Regions from separate parts of the Undibacterium sp. Ji22W genome, predicted to be linked through region 1. Evidence: predicted binding sites of a transcription regulator. Region 1 holds the regulator's gene; the other holds the start of a gene.
The links. The regulator sigma-54, encoded in region 1, starts transcription at its own class of promoters, with help from an activator protein. The targets are predictions, from matches to a motif close to TGGCANGNAANCTGCTTT.
Positions count from the first base shown of each region.

Region 2: a site for sigma-54 is predicted at 4,043-4,060, ahead of ACO0KW_RS15355 (pilin). Genes of this name have one in related genera too.

Region 1 is NZ_JBMPOU010000005.1:14,689-21,478, forward strand. It holds gene ACO0KW_RS19360 (KpsF/GutQ family sugar-phosphate isomerase) at 556-1,590, shown strand; gene ACO0KW_RS19365 (KdsC family phosphatase) at 1,590-2,156, shown strand; gene lptC (LPS export ABC transporter periplasmic protein LptC) at 2,146-2,799, shown strand; gene lptA (lipopolysaccharide transport periplasmic protein LptA) at 2,805-3,419, shown strand; gene lptB (LPS export ABC transporter ATP-binding protein) at 3,430-4,173, shown strand; gene ACO0KW_RS19385 (RNA polymerase factor sigma-54) at 4,190-5,680, shown strand; gene hpf (ribosome hibernation-promoting factor, HPF/YfiA family) at 5,934-6,287, shown strand; gene ACO0KW_RS19395 (enoyl-CoA hydratase/isomerase family protein) at 6,429-6,790, shown strand, end outside.
Region 2 is NZ_JBMPOU010000003.1:658,226-665,015, reverse strand. It holds gene gltX (glutamate--tRNA ligase) at 1-49, opposite strand, end outside; gene ACO0KW_RS15380 (pseudouridine synthase) at 288-1,193, shown strand; tRNA gene ACO0KW_RS15375 (tRNA-Pro) at 1,280-1,356, shown strand; tRNA gene ACO0KW_RS15370 (tRNA-Pro) at 1,439-1,515, shown strand; gene ribD (bifunctional diaminohydroxyphosphoribosylaminopyrimidine deaminase/5-amino-6-(5-phosphoribosylamino)uracil reductase RibD) at 1,598-2,725, opposite strand; gene apbC (iron-sulfur cluster carrier protein ApbC) at 2,725-3,828, opposite strand; gene ACO0KW_RS15355 (pilin) at 4,120-4,557, shown strand; gene metG (methionine--tRNA ligase) at 4,895-6,790, shown strand, end outside.

The sequences.
Region 1 (6,790 bases):
CCTACAGAGTTGCTGAATATCGACATACAGGGAAAGTGCGCGCAAAAACGCGCTATTCGTGCGATTCCATATCGTATTTCAGTGGGGTCAATGGATATCAGAGGATGCACATCAACATCAACTTAAGAAAATATCACTGTGGTCGGCATACGTAGTAGCCGACCACAGTGATATCCAATAACGGGCACTGAATGCGCGGAGTAAGCGATTTGGCTATCAAAGTCGCCAAAACAACGAACTAGATAACACGATAGCGCCATGACATAGCAACTTTTCAGGCTCAACATTGAAATCTTCATTGCGGTGAGTTGTTTAAATCAAATAACGATCAATCGAAAAAATTCCAGTCACAATTCAAAAGGAAAATAGAGGACACTCAGCCATCAATACCTTCTTGATAAAAATTTATTTAAAAAACGTTTCCAATAGTTGGTGGATGTTCACCGCCTATTTTGCGTTTATCTAATAAATCCGACGTTAGGTAAGCAATTTTACGATAGCTATTTTGCATCTGGCAGAGTTCTTGCTTTGTGATATTTGGTTTATACTCCGCACATGAACTCATTAAAACCATTTTCTGAACCACTGGCAGCGCTGTCCGCAGATGCGACAGCGAATCACGCATTGCAATTGGCATTCGATACTTTGCAAATTGAAGCGGATGCCATTCTCAGTCTCAAACAACGAATCGCCGGAGAAGATGCTCTTGCATTTATTGAAGCGATTAAGTTAGTCTTAAAATGCAAAGGACGATTAGTCGTTTCAGGCATCGGCAAGTCAGGTCATATTGCACGAAAAATTGCGGCAACCTTTGCCTCGACTGGGACTCCAGCATTTTTTCTGCATCCCGCAGAAGCGGCGCATGGCGATCTCGGCATGGTAACTTCGCAAGACGTTTTTATCGCGATTTCCTACTCGGGTGAAGCTGGCGAATTGGTGTCTATTTTGCCGATCTTAAAGCGCTTGGGTGTCAAACTAATCGCAATGACAGGCAACCCACAATCAACTTTAGCTAAACTGGCAGACTTACATTTGAGCGTGCATGTCGATAAAGAAGCTTGCCCTTTAAATTTAGCACCTACGGCGAGCACCACCGTCACCTTAGCTTTAGGTGACGCTTTGGCCGTAGCCGTGCTCGATGCACGTGGTTTTAAGGAGGAAGATTTTGCACGCTCACATCCGGGTGGCGCATTAGGGCGCCGCCTATTAACCCATGTCAAAGATGTGATGCGGACGGGGAATGCGATCCCGCAGGTCAAACCCGATACTAAGCTAAGTAGCGCCTTATTAGAAATAACGCAAAAAGGCATGGCAATGACAGCGATCGTCGACGACGACAATCAAATCGTCGGTGTGTTTACCGACGGTGACTTGCGTCGCTTAATGGATAAGCCACTAAATTTTTCCGAATTAATTATCGCCGACATTATGCGCAAGAATCCGCATCGTATCGGCCCAGAGCAATTAGCCGTGGAGGCCGTGGAAATCATGGAACAGCATCGTATTAATCAATTGCTGGTCGCAGATGCCCAAGGCAAACTGGTCGGTGCTTTGCACATTCATGATTTAACCCGCGCGAAGGTGATTTAATGAGTGCGCTTTCCTCCGATATCGCTATCGAAGCAACACAGCGCGCGGCTCAAGTTCGTCTGATGATTTTTGATGTTGACGGTATTTTGACTGATGGTAGTCTCCACTTTGGCCCGGACGGCGAAATGATGAAGACTTTCAATGTGCTCGATGGTCAAGGCATCAAACTATTGCAAAGTGCCGGCATTGCGACAGCAATTATCAGCGCAAGACAATCGCCAATCGTCAGCAAACGTGCTCATGATCTTGGGATTAGCCATGTGATGCAGGGAATACATGATAAGAAATCCGCCTTCCTTACATTGACTCGCGAATTGGGAATGCCGCATGAGGCCTGCGGTTTTATCGGCGATGACGTGATTGACCTGCCGATACTACTCCGCGTAGGTTTTTCGGCTAGTGTGCCGAATGGCCATGCGGAAGTACGTAGCCGTGTTTGCTACGTCACACAGGCTAGCGGCGGTCGTGGAGCTGCGCGCGAAGTGTGTGATTTTATTCTGCAAGCACAGGATAAATACGCCGCGGCTTTAGCCACTTTTTTGAATGTGAGTAACGATGACTGCTGATCGTATCCGTGTCTGGCTAGGCGTCGCCTTATTAGGTTTGGTTATGCTGGGCAGTTTTTGGGTGTATGAAGTCATGCGCCGCCAAAGCGAGGATGCATTGTCTAGCACCAAAGACCGTAGCGAGCCAGATTATTACGTTGAGCATTTTAATTTTGTTCGATTATCGCATTCACAAAAAACGAACTACCGCGTGACGGGCGATAAATTAATTCACTTCCCAAAGGAAGATGAGTTTGAAATCATACAACCTAGAATCGTCGGCATTGATCAAGAAAAAATGCCCATGACAATGAGTGCAGAACGTGCGATCGTCAAACAGAAAGTGCAAGAAAAATCGCAAAGCAAACCTGAAGACCAGATTCATCTGGTCGATAAGGTGATTTTTGAACGTATGGGCAAAGATGGTCGCAGCAATATTCGCCTGCAAACCTCTTTTCTGGTGCTTTACCCTGACAGCGAAAAAATGCGTACCGACAAAGAGGTGAAAATGAATACAAATTATTCAGAAATTACCGCGACAGGAATGCGTGCTGATAACGCACAACAAAAAATTGAATTACTAAGCAAGGTGCATATGGTGATGGAAAAATCACCTTTGCAACAAGAGAAGAAACCCGCCTCTCCTACCAAGAAAAAAGCATAAAGATTATGAATTATTTCGATGAGAAACAAACTCTGAGCAAATCCGCAATCACATTCACCACTCGCGCTGTATGGACCGGCATCTGCTTGTTGTCCCTAAATGTGTACGCAGAAAAAGCTGACAGCCAAAAAAAGACCAAGGTTGATGCCGAATATAGTTCTTACGATGGTAAGACCGATACCAAGGTATTGAAAGGCAATGTGGAAGTAACACGCGGTACTTTGCAAATTAAAGCGGAATCTGCGATCGATAAAGAAACCTCAGACGGCGGTGGCAGTGTGATATTAACTGGCGGTTCAGGGCGTCAAGTTTTCTTTCGACAAAAACGCGATGGCGGTGCTGATTTATGGATAGAAGGTTATGCGGATCGCGTCGAATACGATAAGAAAACCGAGGTCGTAAAGTTTCTTGCAAATGCCAAAGTACGCTATCTGAATCAGCAAAAAGTGACGCAAGAGCAAGCGGCAGAGTTTTTCTCTTACGATAGCATCAACGATGTTTTTGAAGCGACGAATTCCTCAACGGGAAAACGTATTCCAGGTGGTGGACGAGTAACGATTACGTCTGAACCAAAAGAAAAAAAATCTGAACATAAGCCTGAAATAAAACAAGAAAAGTAAGTAGACCAATATGACCAGCACATTAGTAATTCAGGGACTGCAAAAACGCTATGGCATGCGCCAGGTGGTACACGACGTTTCGTTGCAAGTCAAAAGCGGCGAAGTCGTCGGTTTGCTTGGCCCGAATGGCGCCGGCAAAACCACATCGTTCTATATGATCGTGGGTCTAGTGCCGTCTGACGCTGGCAAGATTGATGTTGATGGTGTGGATATTTCTAACTTCCCTATTCATGAACGTGCTCGTTTGGGGCTATCTTACTTGCCACAAGAAGCGTCGGTTTTTCGTAAGCTATCAGTCGAAGACAATGTCAGAGCAGTGCTCGAATTGCAAAGTAATGAGTCTGGTCAAGCGTTATCAAAAATTGAGATTGATAAACGCCTCAATACATTGTTAGAAGAGTTGCAAATCGATGGCTTGCGTGAGAACCCTGCGCGCGCTTTATCCGGTGGCGAACGACGTCGGGTTGAAATCGCCCGAGCATTAGCTACCAACCCCCGTTTTGTATTGTTAGACGAACCGTTTGCGGGCGTTGATCCGATTGCTGTCATAGAAATTCAACGCATTGTCCGCTTTTTGAAGGAGCGTGACATCGGCGTTCTGATTACAGATCACAATGTGCGCGAAACTTTAGGTATTTGCGATCGCGCTTACATCATCAATCAAGGCTCCGTCTTAGCAAGCGGGCGTCCAGACGAAATCATCACCAATGAGACGGTAAGACGCGTCTACTTGGGCGAACATTTCCGCATGTAAAGAACGCGAAGACGCCATGAAGCAAAGCCTACAGCTACGTACTTCGCAACATCTCGCGCTGACCCCGCAGTTGCAACAGTCCATACGCTTATTACAATTATCAACCCTAGAATTGCATCAAGAGCTCGAAGTCTTGCTGATAGAAAACCCGATGCTGGAACGGGTGGACGATGCCTTAGACAACGCGGTCCGCCTGCTCGCGGACGGTACACTGAACAATGCAACGAATCAAAGTGAAACCGAATTCAAAGCCGTAGAAAATACATCTTCGGAAGCAACAGAAACCTCAGCCAGCGCTGATGCTGCTGAAGCTTCGGCGGAAGCAGAAGTGCCGAACAGTGCTGACGACTGGAGTTTCGACGAAGCACCTGCATCGGGCTCGAAGAATAACGATGAGGAAGATGGCAGGCCGCAATTAGAAGCGGCGCAGACCACCTTACGCGATCATTTACTTGAGCAGATGCGCATCTCTATTCGTGAGCCACGTGATCGCGCTCTGATTGAACTGGTGATCGATGCCATCGACGAAAATGGGTATTTGTGTGAATCTTTAGAAGATATCCATGCTGGCTTGCCTATCGATTTATGCGTGGAATTGGAAGAACTGCAATTTGCCTTGAACATGTTGCAAAGTTTTGAGCCTGAAGGTGTGGGAGCACGCAATACGGCCGAATGTTTAGCGATTCAAATCAAACGCTTCCCGAAGATTCCATTTGTAACCCGTCGGCTAGCGCTACAAATTGTTCAGGAATACTTAGCGCTGTTCGCACAGCGAGATTTCACGAAATTACGGAAATTTTTACATTGCGACGATGAAGATTTGCGCGAAGCACAAGTTGTGATTCGCCAATGCAATCCTAAGCCTGGCCTGGCATTTGCCGCAGCAAAATCGGATTATGTGGTGCCCGATGTTGTTGTTAAAAAAATTGGAGACGATTGGCAAGTTATGCTCAACCGAGACGTGATGCCGCGTCTGCGCATAAATCACATGTATGCCAACTTAATGAAGCAACAACGTGGCGATGGAAGTCTCAATCCGCAATTACAGGAAGCTCGGTGGCTGATCAAGAATATGCGGCAACGATTCGACACGATATTGCGCGTTGCACAAGCCATAGTGGAAAGACAATACAATTTTTTCACGCACGGTGCGGTGGCAATGAGACCCCTTGTTTTGCGCGAAATAGCTGATACACTAGGATTACACGAGAGCACTATTTCGCGTGTGACAACTCAAAAGTTTATGCTGACGCCACACGGCATGTTTGAGTTGAAATATTTTTTCGGCAGTCACGTCGCAACGGAAACTGGCGGTGAAGCATCTTCCACAGCGATACGGGCGCTGATCAAACAATTAATAGGAGAAGAAGACCAGAAGAAACCTCTCTCGGATAGCAAGATCGCCGACATATTGGGAGAACAAGGAATGGTCATCGCACGGCGCACTGTTGCCAAATACCGCGAAGCTCTGAAAATTCCCCCAGTCAGTCTACGAAAATCTTTTTAAACAGTTCTTGAATTATTGCTTTCTAACGTTATATATGATTTAGCTCAAAACCATTTATTACCAATGAGCGATTGTAGTAACGAGTTCGAAAAATGCTGATTAAGCATAGCAGGGACATCAAGTTTTCTGTGCGAATCACAGCTGCACCTTAGGTACAGTGAGTATCGCTAAGGAAAATTGATTGCTCGGTAGCTTTAACAAATTTTTTAAGTTTAGATAGCAAATAAAAGCAATATCACCATAGGAGCGCAGTATGAATCTCACCATCAGTGGACACCACGTCGAAGTAACTCCTGCAATTCGTGAATATGTACAAAGCAAGCTAGAGCGGGTAAGACGACACTTCGATCAAGTCATTGATATCGCCGTTATTTTGACGGTTGATAAGCTCCGAGAAAAGGAAAAACGCCACAAAGCGGACATTAATTTACATCTCAGTGGAAAAGATATCCATGTTGAAAGCTTAGCGCATGATCTATATGCGGCCATTGATGCCTTGGTCGACAAACTCGATCGCCAAGTAATTAAACATAAGGACAAAATTCAAGAACATCAACACGATGCAATTAAATATATTCCTGACCCAGCTTCAACACAAACAGATTAATTATTGAATTTCTGATTCACAATTCCGATTCACTGCAAGTGATGACCTGAGGACGCTTTTTAGCGTCCTTTTTTATTGTGCCTTCTGCTATCCAGAGCACTGAGTTAAAATCTCTCTATAACTAATTTCTCTGAAAAACATATGAGCTCCCACGTCATAACTGAAATCAAAAATCACATCGGCATCATTACTTTAGACAGACCGAAGGCACTCAATTCCCTATCGCTGGAAATGGTACGCACGATCACCGCCAGCTTGCTAGCCTGGCGCGACGACCAAAATGTGCGCGCCGTATTTATACAAAGTAGTAGTGAAAAAGCCTTCTGCGCTGGTGGCGATATCCGTTTTTTCTACGATGTTGGCACGCAAACCCCCATGCAAGACAGTGCCCTCTTAGAAGACTTTTTTACCGAAGAATATGCACTCAATCACTTAATTCATTTCTACCCAAAACCTTACATCGCTCTGATGCATGGCGTCGTGATGGGTGGTGGCATGGGGAT
Region 2 (6,790 bases), on a different contig from region 1:
AGCGTGTGCGCACTGGTGTGGTAGGAGTAGGTAAATGGGAAGCAGTCATGGATACAAGGCGAATTTCAACATGCGTAATAAAAATTATTATTCTATGAAAGGGTCGCGCAAAAGTAAAAGCGCTATTTTACCGTTTTAACGCCTTAGAAGATACTTCAAGGCCAAACCGCCCGCCACTGGCACACATGCATCAGACCACATCCAGATGTTAGTATGCCGATCTTCCGCAAACCATTTGTTCGTTATTTGTTCGATATTCGCTTTTTATTCACTCATTATTGACCGCTGTGGACGCATCCAATCAAAAATCGCTGACTCCCCTACCCTATAAACATGGCGTCGGCCCCAGTTACATCTGGCTACCCGAAGGTCATTGGGAAAATGCATTAGCATTTTTGTCGCAACAATTTCCCGACGTCCACCCAAATGTCTGGCGCAGGCGGATGGAAAAATTGGAAGTTTGCGATGCTCAAGGTCATTATTTGCATGCAGAAAGCCAGGTAAAGCGCGGCATGTGTATTTATTACTATCGCGAAATCGAAAATGAAGCTGCAATTCCATTTCAAGAAAAAATACTCTTTGAAGATGAGCACTTATTAGTAGTCGACAAACCGCATTTTTTGGCCGTCACACCCGGCGGACAATATTTGCGCGAGACTCTGTTAGTACGCCTAAAAGCCAGCACAGGTATCAATCATCTGACGCCTCTGCATCGTTTAGACCGAGAAACGGCAGGCGTTATTCTATTTTCCAAACAAATTCAAAGCCGTGGCGCTTATCAAGGTCTATTTCAAACACGTGAAATCGAAAAATCGTATCATGCACTGGCAGCGCATTTACCACTACAATCTTTTCCGCATCACAAAATAAGTCGCATCGAAGAAAGCGACCGTTTCTTCGTCATGCATGAAGTCCCTGGCGAAGCGAATAGTGAAACATTCATCAGCGTACTCGAACCGCGTGGCGAAATCGATTTATATCATTTGCAGCCGCGCACTGGCAAAAAGCATCAACTGCGGCTACACATGGCAAGCCTGGGAGCTCCGATACTGAATGATCAGTTTTATCCGGTGGCACAGGCAATGGGCAGTGACGACTACAGCAAACCGTTACGATTACTGGCAAAGTCTATTGCCTTTATCGATCCCTTCAGTCTAACGAAAAGGGAATTTCACAGCCAACAAAGTCTTTGACCCGATTCACAACCAAGCTTGATGTTGATCAAATCTATAGCAAGGCGGTTGACAAGAATCACGGCTCGAAGTATTATCTCGCTTCTCGGAGTGTAGCGCAGCCCGGTAGCGCACCTGGTTTGGGACCAGGGGGTCCAAGGTTCGAATCCTTGTACTCCGACCAAATTTGAAGGATCGTTGAGAAATCGACGATCCTTTTTAGTTTCACCAATTTTGCAGATGATTTTTCATTTGCCAGCAGTTTTCGGAGTGTAGCGCAGCCCGGTAGCGCACCTGGTTTGGGACCAGGGGGTCCAAGGTTCGAATCCTTGTACTCCGACCAAGATAAAGCCTCGTTGAGAAATCAGCGGGGCTTTTTTGTTTTACAACTCGATAATTTCGTCAATTCGATACATTCGTTGAAATTAAAACCGCACCAATGCTCGAATAGCTTCACCAACTTGCTGCATTTCATGAATCTTCAAAGACTGTGCTTCATCAACTCGCTGTAATTCGGGCAAAGCAAACATGGGCATTCCACTTCCCAATAATTTCGGTGCCAGATATAACAGTAATTCATCGACACACCCGGCTTGAATCAAGGCACCACTCAATTTTGCACCGGCTTCCACATGCAGTTCATTGACTTGCTCGCGCCCTAATACATGCATTAGTTCAAGCAAATCTACCTGAGAGTTTGTTGACGGTATCGCACCAGGCAAAAACCGCAATTCAGCACCCATACTCTGTAGGGCGTTTTCTCGTTCGACATTTTTTATCGCATGAAAAACCGTTACTTCACCGCTCTGAAAAAGTTTTGCGTCGATGGGCATACGTAGCTGCGAATCCACGATAAGCTTACGCGGTTGATGGGCCGGCACTTTCTCATCGCCCGGCAAACGCACTGTCAATTGAGGATCATCCGTCAGCACAGTGCCGATACCAGTTAAAATCGCGTCTGCCCGAGCGCGCCAGCGATGCCCATCTTCCCGTGCAGCTGCATCGGTAATCCATTGGCTTTGCCCATTTGGTAACGCCGCAAATCCATCAAGACTCGCCGCCATTTTCAAACGCACCCAAGGCCTGCCGGTCTCCATACGCTTAAAGAAACCAATATTCATCTCGCGTGCTTGCGTTGCCAGCAAACCATGCGCAACCTCAATCCCTGCGTCACGCAACATGGCAAATCCGCGTCCTGCTACTTGCGGATTAGCGTCTTCAATCGCCGCCACTACGCGCGCAAGACCCGCTTCAATTAAGGCATTCGCGCAGGGTGGCGTTCTACCAAAGTGGCTGCAAGGTTCTAACGTCACATAGGCCGTTGCGCCCTGCACAGAGTTACCCTGTGCAGCTGCATCACGCAACGCCATCACTTCGGCATGCGCTTGTCCGACGGGCTGAGTCCATCCCTGCCCCAGAGTCACTCCATCTTTAACTAAGACACAACCAACCTTAGGATTAGGCGAAGTCGCCATCGTGGCACGAGAAGCTAACTCCAGTGCCTGACGCATATACGCATGATCTTGTGGCGAGAATTTTGGCAAATAACTCATCAGGTGTTTTGTACGGTAATAGTCGGAAATTTACTACTCATGTCTTTCGCTTTATCGGCGACTTTAATCGCCACTTTGCGTGCGATCTCTTTATATATAGTCGCAATCTGTCCATCTGGATCAGCGACTACGGTAGGTTTACCCGAATCTGCTTGCTCACGAATTGCCATCGTCAACGGCAAGGCGCCCAAGAATTCCACACCATATTCCGCGCACATTTTTTCACCGCCGCCAGCGCCAAAAATAGCTTCGGTATGACCGCAATTGGAACAGACATGCGTACTCATATTTTCAACGATGCCGAGAATAGGTATCCCGACCTTTTCAAACATCTTTAAGCCCTTACGGGCATCCAGTAAAGCAATATCCTGCGGAGTAGTCACGATCACCGCACCCGTGACTGGGACTTTCTGCGACAGGGTTAATTGAATGTCGCCCGTGCCCGGTGGCATATCTACAATCAAATAATCCAGATCACGCCAATTGGTCAACTCCAATAACTGCTGTAAAGCTTGCGTCACCATAGGGCCGCGCCACACCATAGGCGAGTCAGGATCAATCATAAAACCGATCGAAGACACTTGAACACCATAGTTTTCCAATGGCTCCATCGTCTTGCCATCGGCTGATTCAGGGCGCCCATTGATCCCCATCATCATAGGCTGGGATGGGCCATAAATATCCGCATCCAATAAACCCACGGACGCTCCTTCTGCAGCTAGGGCAAGTGCAAGATTCACTGCGGTCGTCGATTTACCGACACCGCCTTTACCAGAAGCCACCGCGATAATATTCTTCACATTAGGCATTAGCTTGATACCACGTTGCACGGCGTGTGCCACAATTTTACTACTGATATTGACCTGTACTTGTTGCACGCCAGACAAGCCAGACAAAGCCTTCTTAATTAATCCCGTTACTAGATCAAACTGACTTTTAGCTGGGTAAGCCAACTCCACATCTAGGCTAACAACACCCGCCCGGATCTGGATATTTTTGATGGATTTCGTCGAGATGAAATCCTTACTGGTATTCGGATCGATCACCGACGATAAAGTAGTTTTGATTTGCTCGATTACTGGATCTTGATTTATTGCCGACATACGATTCTCCGTTGAATTTCCGCAAGTCTAACGTAATTTATGCCAAATCTCTGAGATAACCCTGTAGTCAAACTGCCTATAACGGCACAAAAATAACCATAAAACTGACAATTTTTCGCAAGCTGCAAGTGAACACCTGACAAAATTTGTCAGAAAAACGTAAATTAATTACCATAAAATTAATTAAAGCATCTAAAACCCCGTATTTTAAAGCTGGCACATCACTTGCATAAGAGAGGACGTAGCAAGCAGTTTCACCGAATTTTTAATTTAATCTCAGGGAGCACTATTATGAAATCTACACGCGTACAACAAGGTTTTACATTGATCGAATTGATGATCGTCGTTGCAATTATCGGTATCTTGGCAGCAGTTGCTTTGCCTGCATACCAAAACTACACGAAAAAAGCGAAGTTCTCTGAAGTTGTATTGGCAACAAACGGTACAAAAATTGCCGTTGAAATTTGTGCTCAGGATAAAGATGTTGCTCCTATCGCTGCTTGCGGTCCAGCAACAGCACTTGATCCAAATGGCGTTCCAGCTAATATTGGAGCATCAGGACGTGTCAACTCAGTAACAACATCAGCAGCTGGTGTTATTACGGCGACTGCAGAAACTGGCAATGGCTTAACTGGCGAAACATACATTTTGACCCCAACATATGCTGCTGGTAAAGTTAACTGGGCAGTTGGCGGTACATGCAGAACAGGTACACCAGCAATTTGCTAATATTGCGATCTAGTTAAAAAGTTAAAAAACCCACTTCGGTGGGTTTTTTTTCGTCAATACGAAAGACTCTCTGAAACACTCTGAATTAACCTATTGACGCAACATGTGGATCAAACACCCATATTCAAAGCACAAATCACAAATCACAACACAAATAGATGATTCATCCAATATTTAATGTGTAAGTCATCAATATGCGAACACGACGAAATAAACATTTATTAGCATTGTAAACTTCGAAGTAGTTAAAAGTTGACGATGATGTTCAAGTCACTTTAGTTACCTATTCGCTGTTAAAATAGCGTCTTTCCTCCTTAATTAAAAGCAATCATTCATTATGAGCCGCAAGCTGTTCGTCACTACTGCCCTTCCCTACGCTAACGCCCCTTTTCACCTCGGCCACATCATGGAATACATCCAGGCTGATATCTGGGTTCGTCATCAGCGAATGTCGGGGCATGAAGTTAACTTCGTTTGTGCTGACGATGCGCATGGTGCGCCGATTATGATTGCTGCTGAAAAAGCAGGCATCACACCACAAGAATTTGTTGGTCAGATTGCCGCTGGACGCAAGCAGTATCTCGATGGTTTTCATATTGAATTTGACAACTGGCATTCGACCGATGGCGCGGAAAATCATGAACTATCACAAGATATCTACCGTAAACTGAAGGCTGCGGGTTTTATTACCAGCAAAACGATAGAACAGTTTTATGACCCGGTTAAGAACATGTTCTTGCCGGATCGCTATATCAAAGGTGAATGTCCAAAATGCGGCGCGAAAGATCAGTATGGCGATTCTTGCGAAGTATGTTCGGCGGTGTATGCACCAACGGATTTAAAAAGTCCCTATTCCGTATTAACTGGTGCAACACCAGTGATGAAGTCATCCGAGCATTTTTTCTTCAAATTATCGGACGATAAATGCGTAGAATTTTTGCGCGGCTGGGCTTTGCAAGACAATCGTCTGCAATCAGAAGTCGCCAATAAATGCAAAGAATGGCTAGAAGGTGAAGGCGGTCTCGGCGATTGGGATATCAGTCGCGATGCGCCGTATTTCGGTATCGAGATTCCTGATCAACCGGGCAAATATTTTTATGTATGGCTCGATGCGCCAGTCGGCTACCTCGCGTCACTAAAAAATTATTTCAATAAAACCGGACGTGATTTTGATGCTTTTATGGCAGATCCGACGACTGAGCAGATTCACTTTATCGGCAAGGACATTACTTATTTCCATACGCTGTTTTGGCCTGCGATGTTGAAATTCTCTGGTTACAAAACACCAGACAATGTGTATGCACATGGCTTCGTGACGGTCTCTGGCGAAAAAATGTCTAAGTCACGCGGCACCGGCATTTCGCCTTTGCGTTATCTCGACATCGGGATGAACCCAGAATGGCTGCGTTACTACTTCGCAGCAAAATTGAATGCCAAAGTTGAAGATCTGGATATGAATCCGGATGACTTCGTAGCACGCGTTAATTCTGATTTAATCGGCAAATACATCAACATCGCCAGTCGTGCAGCAGGTTTTATTACCAAACGTTTTGATGGTGTCGTCAATACAGCATGGGCGACAAGTGAAGATGCCTTCATCCAAAATCTACGCAAAGTCTCGGGCGATATTCAAGCGCTGTATGAAGCGCGCGAATTTGGCAAAGCCTTGCGCGCCGTGATGGAGCAAGCCGACATCATCAATGCCTACGTGGATGCAAACAAGCCTTGGGAATTGGCAAAGCAAGCTGAGAATGATGCGAAATTGCAGGAAGTTTGCAGCCGCTTGTTAGAAGCCTTCCGTATTTTGACCGTGTTCTTAAAGCCTGTGTTGCCGCAGTTAGCGAGTCAAGTTGAAGCGCAATTGAATATTGCTCCGCTCAACTGGGCAAGCGTCAATACGCCACTACCAGATCAGCACAGCATCAATCCTTACGTGCATTTGATGCAGCGCGTTGATATTAAGATTTTTGATCAATTGTTTGATGCGCCAGTCACCGCTACTACAGCTACGGAAGCAGTGGCGAGCGCACCGAGCATAGAAGCTTTAGCCGAAGAAATCAAAATTGATGACTTCGCCAAGATCGATTTACGTATCGCTAAAATCGTCAATTGCGAACACGTCGAAGGCTCGGACAAACTCTTGCGTCTGACTTTAGATGTGGGCGAAGGCAAAACACGAAATGTGTTCTCTGGCATCAAGTCTGCCTATCAGCCAGAACAATTAATCGGTAAA